2 regions of the Peribacillus sp. NPDC060253 genome follow, and region 1 is predicted to be linked to the other one. Evidence: riboswitches for the same ligand, from Rfam matches in the RefSeq annotation. Region 1 holds a riboswitch; the other holds the start of a gene.

What was found. Region 1 has a riboswitch for lysine ahead of dapA (4-hydroxy-tetrahydrodipicolinate synthase). Riboswitches for the same ligand answer to the same signal wherever they lie in the genome.
Region 2: it holds a riboswitch for lysine, as region 1 does, so the genes downstream of both, ACFWE9_RS03545 (amino acid permease) here and dapA (4-hydroxy-tetrahydrodipicolinate synthase) in region 1, are expected to answer to the same signal.

Annotation. Positions count from the first base shown of each region.
Region 1 covers NZ_JBHXAS010000091.1:12,979-18,175, reverse strand. The annotation lists gene ACFWE9_RS19870 (MFS transporter) at 1-825, shown strand, start outside; partial or broken gene ACFWE9_RS19865 (IS6 family transposase) at 948-1,438, opposite strand; gene ACFWE9_RS19860 (hypothetical protein) at 1,444-1,659, opposite strand; lysine riboswitch at 1,758-1,936, shown strand; gene dapA (4-hydroxy-tetrahydrodipicolinate synthase) at 2,073-2,969, shown strand; gene ACFWE9_RS19850 (D-alanyl-D-alanine carboxypeptidase family protein) at 3,361-4,545, opposite strand.
Region 2 covers NZ_JBHXAS010000007.1:68,326-73,522, reverse strand. The annotation lists gene ACFWE9_RS03555 (metal ABC transporter solute-binding protein, Zn/Mn family) at 1-143, opposite strand, end outside; gene ACFWE9_RS03550 (LacI family DNA-binding transcriptional regulator) at 855-1,817, shown strand; lysine riboswitch at 2,060-2,243, shown strand; gene ACFWE9_RS03545 (amino acid permease) at 2,340-3,791, shown strand; gene ACFWE9_RS03540 (glycoside hydrolase family 13 protein) at 3,842-5,197, opposite strand, start outside.

The sequences.
Region 1 (5,197 bases):
GTTGCAAGTGAAACCATGCCGATCGCTAAACGCGGACTCGCCATATCATTCGTTTTCGGTGGCTTTACGCTTGCAAACGTGATTGGAGTACCAATAGGCACTGTCATCGCTGAATGGTACGACTGGAATGCATCGTTCCTGTTAACGACTTTTCTCGGAGCTATTGCGTTTTTGGCATCTTTCTTCGTATTGCCTACTATGCAAAGTACCATTCGCAGTTCGATGCGTGATCAATTTTCTTTGTTGACACATCCGCGAATTTTAATGGCTTTTTTCATTCCATCTCTTGGATTTGGAGCGACGTATGCCGTTTATACGTATCTTGTTCCGATCCTGAAAGGAATGGAAGCACCAGGCAGTTCAATCAGTTTGATCTTGTTTGGCTACGGATTCATTTCCATTTTCAGCAACATACTCGCTGGTAAAATTGCCAGCTACAATGCGATCGGACGCCTCCGGTTTGTTTTCCTCGTGCAGGCAATCGTTCTGATCAGTCTATATTGGACGACAAATCATTTTATCATTGGATTGATTAATATTGGCTTGATGTCGTTAATGGCCATCCTTTTAACAACATCCACCCAGCTTTATTTGATAGATCTTGCAGGTATTTATCAACCAAAAGCTACAGGGCTAGCTGCTTCACTGATGCCAGTAGCAAGCAATGTCGGTATCGCCTTTGGTTCCGCACTGGGCGGAGTCGTTTACCATCAGGGAAACTTGCTGAATGTGACATGGGTCGGTGGGCTGGTTGCTATCTTTGCCAGTCTTCTAACTTTCCTAAGTTATCGCTTAGACCAAAAACAACAAAAGAAGGCAGCATAAGAGGATGAAGAAGCAATAAAAAAGCAGTTCTCGTGCAAAAATCACTCGTTAGAAACATAGAGTGTGGTTTCCTTTATATTGAAAAATTATGAAGCTAATCCAAACAATTTATGGATAAATTCTTATTGGTTTTGGGCAAGCTTCACCCTTGATAAACCTGTTTCTTTTTAATCACATGCATGGCTTCTATGCCACTCAGTATGTAAGTAGCTGTACGAAATGATTTCTATCCTTACATCGAACGAACGCGCTTTTTTTATAAAACGATGATCCTGTTCTACCATATTATTGTGATATTTAACTTGCCTTATTTGCATGCCTTCAAGCATGCGATTCTCTTCTTTTAACTCTTGAATCGCTACAGGATAGGCTGGATTTTTATCCACTGTTATGACACAAGGTTTACAAACATGAGAAGTAGCCAAGGCTTTCTTGAAAAGCGCTTAGCTGCTTGTTTATCTCTTGATTCCCTTAGATAAAAATCAATCGCATTCCCTTCTGAATCGACTGCACGATATAAATAAATCCATTGACCTTTTACTTTGATATACGTTTCATCAACTATTCAAGAGTCATTTGTTGGCTTAAGATGACGACGTACTCTTTTATCTAATATTGTTAGACCATTTTAAACCTGTATTGATTATCAAGACCAATTCCACCTAATAAACTATTAGCGAGTGTCTCGCTTTGCTCAATTTTTTCTGATAGTATAGTAGATTGAATCAATGGAGTTCTACTTACAATTGAAGCGATTCGTTTTCTTGCTTCCCAAACGTCACGGAAAAAGATGAATCCAGCCCAATACCGCAGCCATTTCCATCGATTATCCATGTATTCTTAATAAAATATTTCTAAATTAGCCTTGCAACAGAATGGATTATCTGCTATATTACAGTCAATTAAATATTTTCTTACTTCATACTTTTTGAAGTGAGGATAGAGGAGCAAAGACCATTAGTACACATTTTGAGGAGAATGAGATCCTATGACTAGTGTGGAAAGGGGAATTTGCCGAAGCGGAAAGAATCTCATATTCTTGAAGCTGGTTCTGCTATTGAATAAATACAGGACTGTCATATAGGAAACTATATGGAGGGCTATCTTACGCACCGAAACGATTTTTTTGATAAATATTGTTTCTACTGCAGCAGCGAATCCTCGTTGTTGCTTTTTTGCGTTTACTCCTGAATGGCCCTAACCACCTCTGAGTTTTTCAAAAAAATTATACAAAAGGGTGTGAAGTTATGAATTTTGGCCAAGTATTAACCGCAATGGTTACCCCGTTTAATCATAATAATGAGGTTGATTTTTATGCTACGAGAACGTTAGTAAATTATTTAATTGCTAATGGTTCTGATGGATTAGTTATAGCTGGTACAACCGGAGAGTCTCCTACATTAACAGCAGAAGAGAAAGTAGATTTATTCAAAGTTGTTGTAGAAGTTGTTGATGGAAGAGTTCCAGTCATAGCTGGAACTGGCTCAAATAACACGAAAGCTTCTATCAGCTTAACAAGGCAAGCAGAGGCAGCAGGAGTCGACGGAGTTATGCTCGTTACCCCATACTATAACAAGCCGTCTCAAGAAGGATTATTTCAGCACTTTAATGCTATTGCCCAATCAACATCATTACCTGTAATGCTTTATAATATCCCAGGACGAAGTGTTGTAAACATGTCAGTAGAGACGATTGTTCGTCTCTCAAAAATCAACAATATTGTGGCATTAAAAGAAGCAAGTGGTGACTTAGATGCCATGGCACAAATCATTAGCGAAACAACTAGTGATTTTACTTTGTACAGCGGCGATGATGGATTAACAATACCGGTTTTAGCCATCGGTGGAACAGGCATTGTTTCGGTTTCTTCACACATAATTGGTAATGAAATGCAAGAAATGATTAATAGCTTCAAAAATGGTGATGTCCGTGGTGCTGCTTCCATACATCGTAATCTTCTTCCAATTATGAAAGCATTATTTGCTGCACCAAGCCCATCACCGGTAAAATCAGCATTAAATATGCGAGGGCTAAATGTTGGCGGTGTCCGCTTACCATTGCTCCCTTTAAACAACGAAGAAAAAACAGCTCTACAAATAGCTCTACAACCTAGTAACGTAGAATCTGTGTTATTAAAATATTAAAGCGAGACTTAAATACCGACTTTCTAATTAAAGACCATAATAAACGGGATAAGTTTATAAAAAGCAGTGCAACTTCGAAAGAAGTGCACTGCTTTTTGATTGTTTGCTCGACTTAGGGCTTAAACTAGTAGAAATAGCTCGTGGTTATAAGCTTAACGATATTATTGAGTCAACTGAACCAGCATTAATTATAGATCCTGACCTTTAATTCACCGCGATTTGCCAAACGAAATAACCTATCTAACTTTATGGGGTCAGATCAATCTTTACTGGTCGACCTTTTAATACGAACGCATCTGTTAGTTCATTAATAATAGGTGTACTCCACACTTTAGTGGCTATTTCAGGAAAAATAGCAGCAACGCCTCTGAATGCCAGTCGTTGAGTTTCTTTAGTAACGAGTTCTAATCCTACTTCTTTTTTTTCTGCTTTTCTTTAGAAAAAACGTTATCAGAATGGTAAGAATGACACAGGGGACCCATTCTAGAGATAAGACAGAAAATTTATTAGTTTCTTCATTGATTGCTTCTTTTTTAATCGAAGCAGGCACTTCTGTTTTCCTAACATCAGCCACTTTTTTAAGGTCAAAAGATTCTATGGCCGTCCCTTCTTGGTTCATGATTGAGAGAATACCATCATTACCGGTTTTAAGACTAGGTTCATCACTAGTTAAATATGTATAGTATAAGTCTTCATTCAGCTTGTAGGATTTAGAGTGGTCAGCTGAATAAAATATGTTATTTTTATCTATTTTGGCGGATTTAAAGTTTGCAAAGCCATTGCTGAATAGCAGCTCAGTATCAGAGTAGGCTTCCTTGTCTGAAGGAGCTTTAAGGGTAACGGCAATCAAGTCCTGTTCTCCTCTAGTAGCAGTAGAAATCAGGGTATATCCCGACTTACTAACGAAACCGGTTTTCCCACCTGTGATTCCCTCATAGGGAATTTCGCCTTTTAACATTTGATGATGGGTAACTAAAGTTGTGTCCCATGTTTTCACTTCCCATGGTAAATCCTTATTCCCCAAATATTCACGGAAGGTTTCATTTTTCATTGCATATTGGGTAATTTTTGCAAGGTCATGTGCTGTGGTTACATGGTTCTTGTCAAACAATCCATGAGGGTTCGTAAAATGAGTATCGGTGACGTTTACTTCTTTTCTTAAAAACTCATTCAAGTCCTCCATGAACTTTTTCTCACTACCAGACATATGCTCGGCTATTGCTATAGCTCCATCATTTCCTGAGTTGATTAGCGTACCGGCAATTAATTTGGAAAGCTCTATCTCCTCCCCAGGTACAATGAATAACGAAGAGCCTTCTGCCTCAGCCGCTTTTTTACTAATAGTCACCATTTCGTTCTTATCCCCGTGTTCTATAGCATATATAGCTGTGGCAACTTTCGTTAGACTGGCTGGATACATTTTTTTATTTGGGTTTTTTTCGTATAATACCTTCCCACTTTTCGCATCAATAATGATCCCGGCGTCACTAATGAGAGGTAAGTCGGATTCGGCACTTACAGTTGTTGATGCAAAGGGGATTAAAGCCAAAATGAAGATAAAGAAAAACTTTTTCATATAACTCTCCTTGAATGAAAGTAAAATCCTATATAGTCATAATAAAGTAAATTGAATGTTTAGAGATGTTTTTTTGAAATTGTAATAAAACAGTAATTACCCTTTAATAATCATGGAAAATTCTTGGGTAATAACCTCCATTTAATTTCCTGAAATAACTTTATTAGGGCTGTTACCCTTTAAGTGGGAGCCTTTGTTTTTAAAAAAAGAATTCTCCATTATCAACAAATTTGTATTTTTTATTTTTCATCTTGCTGACGAGGGGGTGTGCAAGCATATTGACCATATCTTTTCATGAAAAAACCCTTCAAACTGAAGGGCTCTAGTTACTCATTAGGTGCTTAATCATGACATTACTTACTGAAAAAGAATGCCAGGGTGCAACAATACTGCTCCCTGGCATTTTTTGAAACACTTTTTATAAGGTTGCTAACAGCAAAAACATCATCTTTATAAAGAATTTAAAAATGGATACATACCCACTCGCCACGACAGGAATTATTTCATGAATTATCCAAGTTGGATTAAACGAACCCTCCAATCTAATATCAAGGTAATAAGATTAACCTTTATTTAAAACAAGAGATCATAAGGTTAATGAATCAATTTTTCAAAAAAGAGAAGCCCCCTCTTCTCATTCTGAAGAGGGGGT
Region 2 (5,197 bases), on a different contig from region 1:
TCAACCAAGTCCCCTATCATTCCTGTCGTAGCAACTACGTTCAACTTGCCATTGTCCTTATCCTGTTTGGTCGTGTCATTGCCGCACCCCGTTAAAATCAGCATTGCAGCAAGAACGCCCCCAATAGATTTTAGAAAACCCATCATATTCCCTCCCCTTTTTCGTTTCCCTAAAAATGTTTACCGTATGCAAAATTAAGTGTAAATTTTTTTACATTGTCGTAAATGCTAAAAAGTTTCCTCTGTACAACTTATTTTATACTATACACAATTATACAAAAAAAGTGCAACTCTTTTTTAACATTTCAAAAAGGCCAATGTCTTTTACACACAGCAAAAACTGTCTGGAATCTCTACTAGGGAGCTTCCAGACAGTCAGTCATTTCTATAGGTACATGAAACGTAACGATGAAGTTATATTTATATTGTGGAGTTGTTATGGTGAATATAAACTAGGGAAGCTTTTTTCTAATGTTTATGATGGGACGACGTGAAATTCGCGAGTAAATGCGCGGTTTTCACGAGTAAAACGCTAAAACTCACGAGTAATCGCGGATTTCAAGGGGGATATTTTCATAGTAGTATCAAGCTTGTACTGCTCCATCATTTTTCCGGCTTCAAAGATATTGCCAAGTACGCCAATCCCAATTCGATACCGCAAAGTACAATCAGGCTGATTAAAGTTTGGACCATCATGATTTCCTCCTCCTCTAAGACTTAAACCAATCTTAAAGGATGAAACCCATACCAGAACAAGACCCTTTCTGTAAAAATCTTCAGTAGCCTTATTCTGCTCTCTTGCTCTGAAATGGGTTTCATACGGTACAATATAAAAAAAGAAAAAACGGTGATCCTATGACAAATATTAAAGAAATCGCTCAATTTGCAGGTGTATCTGTCTCAACAGTGTCTCGCGTATTGAATAATCATCCATATGTAAGCCCTGATAAAAGAGAGAGCGTTTTACAAGCCATCGATCGCTTGAATTACTCAAGAAACATCAATGCCATACATCTTTCGAAGGGCAAAACGAATCTTATCGGCATTATCATCCCTTTCACCAATCACCCCTATTACGGGGCAATCGTGCACGGAATTACTAAGCAGGCTAACGCAATAGGCTGCCATATAGTCATCTTTGAAACCCATTATGAAAGAGAGAAAGAAATTCAAGCGTTGAATATGCTGCAAATGAAGCAACTTGATGGCATTATCGTTTGTTCAAGAATTTCGGAAATGAAAGTCCTATTGGAATATCAAAAATACGGTCCGATTATTTTATGTGAAGATACAGCCCAGGCTGAATTATCGTCGATCAGCATAGATCATTATGCAGCCTTTTCCTGTGCCCTTGAATACGTGATTGCTAAAGGATATAAGAAGATTGGTTACAGTCTCGGCCGTAAAAAGAGCAGGAACAGTTTTCTTCGAACAAAGGCCTTTAATGATATCATGAGAAATCATCAACTTATAAACAATAAAGAATGGCAGTTTGAAGGCAGTTATCACATCAAAGACGGTGAACAATTGTTTCAGGTGTGGAATTCGATGATGGATAAACCGGAAGCTATCATCATCACTAATGATGACACGGCTGCTGGATTCATTCTTACTGCTAAGAAATCGGGAATAACAGTTCCAAACGATGTCGCCATCCTCGGCTTCAATAATGATAGCCTTAGTGAGATGCTCGACATCACGACCATTTCCTTGCCGCTGGAATGGATCGGTAAAATGGCAGTGGATCTATTTGAGAATCCTGAAGTAATCGAACATGTGAAGCTGGACTACGCCCTTATAAAAAGAAAGAGCGTTTAATGTTATTTTTGTATGTCGCAATTTGATTATTTCCTTTTGCCAACCCTTCTAGAACTAGGAAAAAATAACCACATAAAATAATGATTGCGATATCTATTAGAATATTTTATAATTTTGATATAGTAAACTTTACTCAATTACTAGCAATCAATTAATGATTTCAGGAATATCTTGAGTAATATCGTACGACGTCAACAATGCTGGCGCGACGATTTAAGAAAATTGAATACTTCCTCATTTACCGATGAGTTAGAGGCTGCAGCTTATAAAAGTAAAACGGACGAGATTCTGGAAAATTCAAGACTCCGTTTGAAAGGATAAGTTGCCGAAGTTTGGGTATATTCCATGTATATCCTTGCTGGCGGTGTTACCGAACAGGAACATCACTGTCACGTTTTTCTAAAAACGTGGGGAGCTATCTTCGGAAGGATAAACGGGTTTATTATAAACAGCCGTCGATCTTTTTCGACTGCTGTTTTTTTATATTTCGTTCCCTTCCAATAAAAAGGAGTGTAACATCAATTGTCAAATTCACAAAAAGCATCAAGCCCTACTGAATTGAAAAGGAGCCTGAAAGCGCGGCACTTAATGATGATTTCATTGGGTGGAACGATTGGAACAGGTTTATTTTTAGCAAGTGGCGGTGCGATTCATTCGGCCGGACCTGGCGGTGCCTTGGTGGCATACGCGGTCATCGGCATCATGGTTTATTATTTAATGACAAGTCTCGCAGAAATGGCATCGTTCATGCCGGTGGCCGGTTCATTCCGTGTTTATGCTTCCAAATTCGTCGACCCGTCTTTCGGTTTTGCGATTGGATGGAACTACTGGTATAACTGGGCAATCACCATTGCCGCCGAATTGGCAGCCGTTGTCTTAATTATGAAGTTCTGGTTTCCTGATAGTCCTTCCTTTATCTGGAGTGGTATCGCGTTAATCATTATGTTTCTTATTAATTATATGTCCGTTAAAGGTTTTGGCGAGGCCGAGTTCTGGTTTGCTATGATCAAAGTCGTGACAGTCGTCATTTTCTTGATCACTGGGGTTCTGATCATTCTCGGAATCATGGGTGGGAATGACCCAATTGGTTTTTCAAATTTCACTATGGGTGATGGCCCCTTTAACGGTGGTTTCTTCACGATCTTAGGCGTTTTCATGGCTGCCGGTTTCTCGTTCCAAGGAACGGAATTGCTTGGAGTGACGGCTGGTGAAAGCGAAGATCCAGAAAAAAATATCCCAAAGGCGATCAGATCCGTTTTCTGGCGCATCATTTTATTCTATATCCTTGCCATTTTTGTAATTGGTATGATCATTCCGTTTACTGATTCACGTTTATTGAGTCAAGATGTTGCCGTCAGTCCATTTACGCTCGTATTTGAACGTGCTGGCCTTGCATTTGCAGCATCCATCATGAACGCGATCATTTTATCATCCGTACTCTCTGCCGGTAACTCTGGCATGTACGCTTCAACTCGTATGCTCTGGGACTTGGCACGTGATGGGAAAGCGCCAAAATTCCTTGGAAAGTTAGATAAAAGAGGAGTACCCGTGAATGCACTTATCGTGACTTCTTTAGTTGGCTGCGTTGCATTCTCAGCTTCATTTTTCGGAGATGGTGTCGTTTATATCTGGTTATTGAATGCTTCAGGTATGGCTGGATTCGTAACATGGGTCGGGATAGCGCTTGCCCACTATCGGTTCCGCAAAGCCTACGCAGCTCAAGGCCTTGATTTGAATGCTTTACCATACAGGGCCAAAGGCTTCCCATTCGGGCCTATATTCGCACTTGTTCTATGTATTATCATTATCATTGGGCAAGGCTATCAGGCTTTCAGCAGCAACGGGATCGACTGGAATTCAATGTTCGTTTCCTACATTGGCTTGGTTCTATTCTTCGTCCTATGGTTCGGCTATAAAATTAAGCACAAAACGAAAATCATTCCCCTTGAGGAATGTGATCTTAAATCAAAATAGTACGTAAAAAGGACATGGTCTCCTCAAATGAAGGAGACCATGTCCTTTTTTCATTTCAAATGATAAACACGACATTCATATGGACTCAGAGGTTTGATGGAGATCCCCTCTCCCTCCTGTTCATAATTGCCGATCAGCCTTGTACTAGAATAGGAATGTAGCTCTTCTGGCAAAGAAAAGGAGGCATGCTCCTCTTTAAAGTTGCATAGCACCAGCAGCTTTTCATCATCAAGCGTTCTCGTATAGGCAAATATTCGTTCATCATCGGGCAAGAGCAGTTCAAAACGGCCGTAAACGATGATTTCATGCTGTTTGCGTAATTGGATAAGACGTTTATAAAAATGAAAAATGGAATTCTGATCATTGTAGGCTCTTTCTGCATTAATCTCGGGAAAATTCGGATTAACCTTAATCCAAGGAATCCCTTTCGTGAATCCTGCATTCCGGGAGTCATTCCACTGCATCGGTGTCCTCGCATTATCCCGGCTGCGAGCATGGACGGCTGACATCATCCGCTCTTTTGACCAGCCATGTGAATTGACGAGTTCGTCATATGAATTCAGCGTTTCGATATCCCGGTATTCATCCATGCTTTCAAATGCAACATTGGTCATGCCCAGCTCTTCCCCTTGATATATATATGGTGTCCCTTGAAGCATATGAAGACAAGCGGCAAGCATCTTTGCGCTTTCAATACGGTACTTTCCATCGTTCCCAAACCTTGAGACAATCCGGGGCTGATCATGGTTGTTCCAGTATAAACTGTTCCAGCCATTGCCCTCTAAACCAGTTTGCCACTTGGATAGAATACGCTTTAAATCGCTTAGCTTCCACTTATCGTTACTCCATTTCCCTGCTGGTCCGCCCCCCAAATCCATATGTTCGAATTGAAAGACCATATGTAGCTCATTACGATCTTTTCCTGTGAACAATTGCGCTTCCTCCGGGGTGACGCCTGGCATTTCCCCAACGGTAATCACGTCATATCCAGATAGGACCCGATGATTGATTTCCTGTAAAAACTCATGTATACGCGGGCCATTCAGGAAAAAAGGACTTCCATCGCCATACTTCTTCTCATGATGAACGGTTCCATCTGAATAGCTCTGATCCTTTGAGAGGAAGTTGATGACATCCATCCGAAAACCATCGACACCTTTATCCAACCACCAGGTCATCATGCTGTAGATTTCTTCACGAAGCTTAGGGTTCTCCCAGTTTAAATCCGGCTGTTTCTTGCTGAATAGATGTAAATAAAATTCATCCGTTCCTTCATCATATCCCCATGCCGAACCTTTAAAAATGGACTCCCAATTATTTGGCTCGGCTCCATTCTTCCCAGGTTTCCAAATATAAAAATCACGCTTTGGATTATCTTTTGAGGATCGGGATTCCATGAACCAAGA